2 regions of the Mesorhizobium sp. M7A.F.Ca.CA.001.04.2.1 genome follow, and region 2 is predicted to be linked to the other one. Evidence: riboswitches for the same ligand, from Rfam matches in the RefSeq annotation. Region 2 holds a riboswitch; the other holds the start of a gene.

Region 1 (3,385 bases), on a different contig from region 2:
TACAACGTCGGCCAGCGGGATCAGCGTCGAGCCATAGGCGATCGACAGCAGAGCGAGAGCGGCGATCGCCGCCGCTCCCGCCAGCATGGCCAACGCAAATGCCGGATGGCGCAAGCTCAAAATGCTTCCGGGTGCATGGCCTTGGCGATCTTGTCGATCGCTTCGATGTTGGCGGGTCCAGGCGTCAGCTCGGCGTAGCGGAGGGCGACGAAGCGCTCGTTCTTGACCGCGTCGGTCTCCTTCATGGCCGGACGCGCCTTCAGGAAGTCGAGCAGCTTCCTGTAGCCGCCACCGTCCTGGTAATCGAGCAGGATGAGGAATTGCGGATTGCGCGACGCCACCGTTTCCCAATCCGTGTTGCCCCAGCTGGTGTCCATGTCAGCCATGATGTTGTCGCCGCCGGCGGCAGTGATCATGGCGCTGGGGATGGCGAACTTGCCTGCGGTGAACGGCTTGTCCTCGCCGGAATCGTAGAGGAACACCCGCGTGCCCTTGGCGCTGCCGACCTTGGCGGTGATGTCGGCGAGCTGCGCCTTCCAGCCAGAGACAAGCTTTTCCGCCTCTGTCTCCTTGCCGAAGATCTTGCCCAGCTTTTCGACGTCGCCGTAGAGCAGGTCCATCGAGGCGGCGGGGCGCCTCTTGTCGAGATGGACGCAGCTTTCCGCCAGAACCAGCGTCTTGATGCCGTGCGGGGCAAGCGTGTCGGGCGTCACCTCGCCACCCGGCTTCATGCCGTAGTACCAGCCGGCGAAGAAGAAATCCGGCTCCACGGCCACGAGGTTTTCGAGCGTCGGATATTTCGGCGCCAGCTCCGGGATCGAACCCTGCTCTGCCTTGAATTCGGGACCGACCTTGTACCATCCGGTGATGCCGGTCAGGCCGACGATTGACGGCTGCAATTTCAGCGCGAAAGCCATCTCAGCCATGTTCAGATCATGGATGACAGCGCGCTTCGGCGGCGCGTCGAAGGTCAGCGGCTTGCCGCAGCTGTCGACGGTTACCGGGAAGGCGAAGGCGGTCGAGGTCAGCAGCGAGACGGCAAGCGAAAAAGCGAGGCGTTTCACGGGTATGCTCCTTGTGGGTGGGATCGGGTCGACTATGGAACGGCTTCAATCACGACGGCGGCGCGGCACGGTTCGGAACCTCGAACACCGTCAACTCTCGATCCTCGGTCGGATGGCGCAGGCGCAGCACATCGATGCCGAAAATCTCGCGGATCAGCTGTTGGGCCAGCGCTTCGCGCGGTGCGGCGAGCGCTTGCAGACGGGCATGGTTCATCACCGCAACCCTGGTGGCGAAGGGTGCTACCAGCGCCAGATCGTGCAGCACCGCGATCACCGTCATCTCGAAGCCTGCCACGAGGTCGAGCAGTTCGCCGCGGGCGCGCGGGTCCAGATGGTTGGTCGGTTCGTCGAGGAACAGGATTTTGGGCTGCTGGGCGATGGCGCGCGCCAGTTGGGCGCGCTGGCGCTCGCCGCCCGACAGCGAGCCGACGGTGCGGCCAAGCAGCGGCAGCAGGCCGGTCCGGCGCAGCGCATTGACGACAATGTCGCGTTCCTCGCTCCTGCGCCGCAGCCCGGCGTGCGGGACCCGGCCAAGCTCGACATAATCGATCACCGCCAGCCGCGGATCGGGCTGGTCGGTCTGGCCGACAACGGCGATATGCAGCGCCCGCTCGGCGGCCGAAATCCTGTCCAGCCCGCGTCCGCCAAGCTTCACCTCGCCGGAACTTGGCCGCAGCATGCCCGACAGCATGCGCAGCAGCGTCGTCTTGCCGGCGCCGTTGGGACCGATGATGGCAAGGCGATCGCCAGCGGCCACCGAGAAGCTGACCGCCTGGACCAGATTCCGCCCATTCGCCATGGCACAGAGGTCATGGGCTTCGAGAAGCGCTGCGCTCATCGGCTGCAGCCCGCCGGATTGCGGGGACGGCAAAGCGTGCGCATGGTGATGCGATGATCGATGGAGCCGTCCAACTTTCCGTCACTTTCCAAAACTGGCGACGGAAGGAAGCTGGCGAACCGGCCGACAAGGCCGGGATTCGCGTTTCCTCCCGGCACACCCCGTCCGGTCAACTCAGTGATGGCAGGTCTCCTGGCTCGCGGGTCGTTGCGCCATCCTGCCTTCCCAGCCTTGCCGGCCAGTGGCATTCACGGATTTTGCTCGCCGCTTACAGTTGCGGGGGCAGCCACGGCCTCGACCTGAACAGGCCTCACCGTGTTCCCTTTTCACCCCTCGCCTTTCGGCTCGGGGACCATCACCACTTCAGCGTAGATTTCCACCAAACGCTTCGCAATGGATTTCTCGGACGAAGTGGTGGGCCAGCTAACGGAAACAGGCATTGCACGCTCACTTTATGTAATAACATAACATTCTTAGGAGATGACGCGGCCCGCTGTCAAGCGAAAGCCCATGGGATCGGCGCAGATTGCACGGAATGCGCAATTTCGATCAAACTGGCCGCGCCAGGAAACGCCAAGATGATCCGGCCAATGCGAAAAGGAGCCCCATGAACCCGACCGAGAAAGCGCTGTGGTTCGTCGAGAGCCATCTGCCGGAGGCGATCTCGCTTGACGATGTCGCGCAAAGCAGCGGTGTGTCGCGTTTTCATGTGACGCGCGCCTTCGGCGCCGCAACCGGCCGCTCGGTGATGGGTTACATGCGCTCACGCCGGCTGACCGAGGCGGCGCGCAAGCTGGCCGGCGGAGCGCCCGACATCCTCGCCGTCGCGCTCGACGCCGGCTACAACTCGCATGAGGCGTTCACCCGTGCCTTCCGCGATCAGTTCGGCACCACGCCGGAACTGGTGCGCGCGCAAGGCTCGACCAACAACCTCGACCTCGTGGAGCCGATCCTGATGGACCAGTCCTTCCTCACCAATCTCGAACCACCGCGCTTCGAGACCAGCCGGCCGTTCCTGATCGCCGGCCTCGGCGAACGCTACAGCTGTGAAACCAGCGCCGGGATTCCGATGCAGTGGCAGCGTTTTGCACCCTATATCGGCAACATCCCCGGCGAGATCTCAGGCGTTTTCTACGGCGTCTGCCTTAACGGCGACGACGCGGGCAATTTCGACTATGTCGTCGGCGTCGAAGTGTCCGGCTTTGCGGATCTGCCGAAGGACTTCTATCGGGTGCGGGTGCCGGCGCAGAAATATGCGGTGTTCTCGCACCGCGAGCACATCTCATCCATCCGCCGGACGATCAACACGATCTGGAACAGTTGGCTGCCCGCCTCCGGTCACGAAATCGCGGATGCACCGGAATTCGAGCGCTATGGACCGGAGTTCGATGCCCACAGCGGCAATGGCGGGCTGGAGATCTGGGTACCGGTGAAGGCGTAGCTCGATCACGCCATCGGCAGCGCCGGCCAGCGATCGATGACC
Region 2 (3,385 bases):
CTGGCCGTTCATCGTCTTTCGTATGATCGTCTATTTCGGCATCACGCTGGCCTACATCATGGCGACCGGCACCGGTGCCTCGGTCGGCTATGGCGTCGGCCATATCTCCACCGATCCCGACGGGCCCATGTCCTTTGCCCTGTGGGGCGGCGTGGTCGGGTTTGGCATCGTCTCTATCGCGGTCTACTGGATCCGCGAATACATCCTCTATATCGTCAAGGCCGGCCACATCGCCGTCATGGTTCATCTGATCGACGGCCGCGACATTCCCGGCGGTCAGGACCAGATCGCCTACGCCAGGGATGTCGTCACCCAGCGTTTTGCCGAGGCCAATATCCTTTTCGTCGTCGACCAACTCGTCAAGGGTGCCATCCGCGCCATCACCGGCCTGCTCGGCGGTATCGCCGCCTTCCTGCCGATACCGGGCCTGAGCGGCCTGGTCTCCTTCATCAACACGGTGATCCGCCTGTCGCTGACCTATGTCGACGAGATCATCCTCGGCTACAACATCCGCATCAATTCAGCCTCACCCTTCGAGACGGCGCGCCAAGGCGTCGTGCTCTATGCCCAGAACGGCAAGGTCATGGTCAAGAACGCCGTCTGGCTGGCGGTCATCATGTGGGGCGTGTCGTTCGTCATCTTTCTGATGATGCTGGCGCCTGCCGGCGCCATTCTGTTCCTGATGCCCGGCCAACTCGCCGGCTGGGCCTTCGTGCTCGCCATCGTCTTCGCCTGGGCATTCAAGGCGGCCTTCATCGAGCCTTTCGCCATCGCTTGCCTGATGCAGGTCTATTTCAAGACCATCGCGGGCCAGGTGCCGGATCCGGCCTGGGACGCCCGGTTGGCCGATGCGTCGTCGAAGTTCAGGGAACTCAAGGACAAGGCGCTCGCCTCCTTCGGCGGTTCGCGCTGGGGTACGGCCGGCGCCACACCCTGATCGGCCGGGCAGGTGGTGTCTGGTGAGGCAGAAACGGTGTTGAGGCGCGCCACGGTGGACTTGAGCTGTGCCTCGCCTTGCCCGGAAAACGTCTCGCTCATGATCAGTTCCGGCAGCGGCAGCCGCCGTCCCCAACCATGCGTTTCAAGGTCCGGTTTGGAAGCGAACTCGGAAACACGGCCGACGCAGAGATAGGCGATTGGCGTTACGTGATCCGGAATGGCCAACAACCGCTTCAGCGCCTCAGCCTCGATGATGCTCACCCAGCCGACGCCAACGCCCTCGGCACGCGCGGCCAGCCAGAAATTCTGCACCGCGCAGACGGTGCTGTAGAGATCCATCTCCGGATTGTGCCAGCGTCCCAGCGGCGAACCCTTCGAGCGCTGCCGGTCGCAAGTGATGCAGATGTTGAGCGCGCTTTCGCAGATGCCTTCCAGCTTGAGCTTGCGGTACAGCGCCTGTTTTTCCGCCTCGATCGCCGGCAGTTCCTGCTCGCGCGCGGCCAGGAACAGGTCGCGCACCCTTTCGCGTCGCTCGATGTCACGAATGACAATGAAATTCCATGGCTGCATGAAGCCGACCGATGGCGCATGATGGGCGGCAAGCAGCAGCCGCGCCAGCACGTCGTCATCGATCGCGGTGGGCAGGAAATGGCTGCGCACGTCGCGCCGCGTGAACATGGCGCGATAGACCGCATCGCGCGCATTCTGGTCGAATCCATCGTCAATGGCAGCGGTCATATGTTCCGGCATCGCTTGTCCCCTTGCGATTGCAGATTCAAAACGGTCAGAGCATACTTTGTGCGTCCAAATGGACGCACGTCGCTCTGATGCCATCCGCCTGACCATGCGGATGACGATGCCTGCCAGGCCGGTCTTCTGGCTTGGGATCAACCCGCGTCCGGTGCCTTCCCGTCATCGACAGTGGCATTTACCGGCGCGGTCCCCCTCACAGCGTTGGGCACGCCACGGAATTCAACCGTGTTCCCGATTCTCCCGCTTGCGGCGGGCACCAGGCAGTACCCAGGGACCTTACGCCGAAGCGCCGGCGAGGCCAATGCCTGCGGCGACACGAATGGACGCAGGCGCGATTTTCCCCAGTCATCGGCCGCCCGTGCATGGCCTTTGTCGATCCGGGTCACTAGATTAGGACGATGACCACCCGTCTCTACACGCATCCGATCTTCCTCGAGCATCTCACGCCGCCCGGACATCCCGAGCGGCCCGACCGCTTGCGCGCCATCGAGCGCGTGCTCGATGAGGAAGCCTTTGCCGCGCTCGATCGTATCCAGGCGCCGGAAGGCGACGAGGCCACCATCCTCTACGCGCATCCCGCCGATTTCGTCGCCCGCGTGCGCGCCGCCATTCCCGACGAGGGGATTGCCCGCATCGATGCCGACACCACTGCCAGTCCGAAGAGCTGGCAAGCGGCGATCACCGCGATCGGCGCCGCCAACGCCGCCGTCGATGATGTCTTTTCGGGCCGCGCCGACAACGTCTTTGTCGCCGCCCGGCCGCCCGGCCATCATGCCGAAAAGACCACGGCCATGGGCTTCTGCCTGTTCAACACGGCGGCGATCGCGGCGCGTTATGCGCAGAAGAAACACGGTGTCGAGCGCGTTGCCATCGTCGACTGGGACGTGCATCACGGCAATGGCACGCAGGATATTTTCTGGGACGATCCCTCGGTGCTCTATTGCTCGACACACCAGATGCCGCTTTATCCCGGCACCGGAGCGAAGACCGAAACGGGCGCCGGCAATATCGTCAACGCACCGCTGGCGCCGCAGACCGGCAGCGAAGTGTTTCGCGATGCCTTCCTGTCGCGCGTCCTGCCCGCGCTCGACAATTTCGCGCCCGACCTGATCATCATTTCGGCCGGGTTCGACGCGCACCACCGCGATCCGCTGGCCGAGATCAATCTGACCGAGGATGATTTCGACTGGGCGACCGGCCAGTTGATGCAGCGCGCGGCACGCCACAGCGGCAACCGGCTCGTCAGCCTGCTCGAGGGCGGCTACGATCTGCAGGGATTGGCATTTTCGGTCGCCGCCCATGTCGGGCGACTGATGAAAGGATGAATGATGGCTGGTGAGACCAACGAAGACGTCAAGGCGATGAGCTTCGAGCAGGCACTCGATGCGCTGGAGAAGATCGTCGATGATCTGGAGCGTGGCGACGTGCCGCTCGACCAGTCGATCAGGATCTATGAACGTGGCGAGGCGCTTAAGGCGCATTGCGACCGGCTGCTGAAGGCCGCCGAGGACAAGGTCGAGAAGATCAGGCTGTCGCGCGACGGCAAGCCGGTTGGAACGGAGCCGCTCGACGCGGATTGAGGCCGGTCCGAACGATGGCCTCGCCTCACCGGTTTTTGGACATGATCATGATCGAGGATATAACTCGTTGCGATTGAAACAGCTCAAGGACAAGAGGAGATACGGAAGCGATG

What was found. A riboswitch is a leader RNA that binds a small molecule or an ion and turns the genes downstream of it on or off. The one in region 2 is predicted to bind cobalamin.
Region 1: it holds a riboswitch for cobalamin, as region 2 does, so the genes downstream of both, EN955_RS21275 (ABC transporter ATP-binding protein) here and bluB (5,6-dimethylbenzimidazole synthase) in region 2, are expected to answer to the same signal.

Annotation. Positions count from the first base shown of each region.
Region 1 is NZ_RZQT01000069.1:23,630-27,014, forward strand. It holds gene EN955_RS21265 (iron ABC transporter permease) at 1-87, opposite strand, end outside; gene EN955_RS21270 (ABC transporter substrate-binding protein) at 117-1,064, opposite strand; gene EN955_RS21275 (ABC transporter ATP-binding protein) at 1,114-1,902, opposite strand; cobalamin riboswitch at 2,067-2,274, opposite strand; gene EN955_RS21280 (AraC family transcriptional regulator) at 2,510-3,343, shown strand; gene EN955_RS21285 (alanine racemase) at 3,349-3,385, opposite strand, start outside.
Region 2 is NZ_RZQT01000064.1:14,604-17,988, reverse strand. It holds gene EN955_RS20310 (hypothetical protein) at 1-937, shown strand, start outside; partial or broken gene bluB (5,6-dimethylbenzimidazole synthase) at 1,060-1,677, opposite strand; cobalamin riboswitch at 1,788-1,968, opposite strand; gene EN955_RS20300 (histone deacetylase family protein) at 2,091-3,017, shown strand; gene EN955_RS20295 (exodeoxyribonuclease VII small subunit) at 3,021-3,272, shown strand; gene EN955_RS20290 (DUF2277 domain-containing protein) at 3,383-3,385, shown strand, end outside.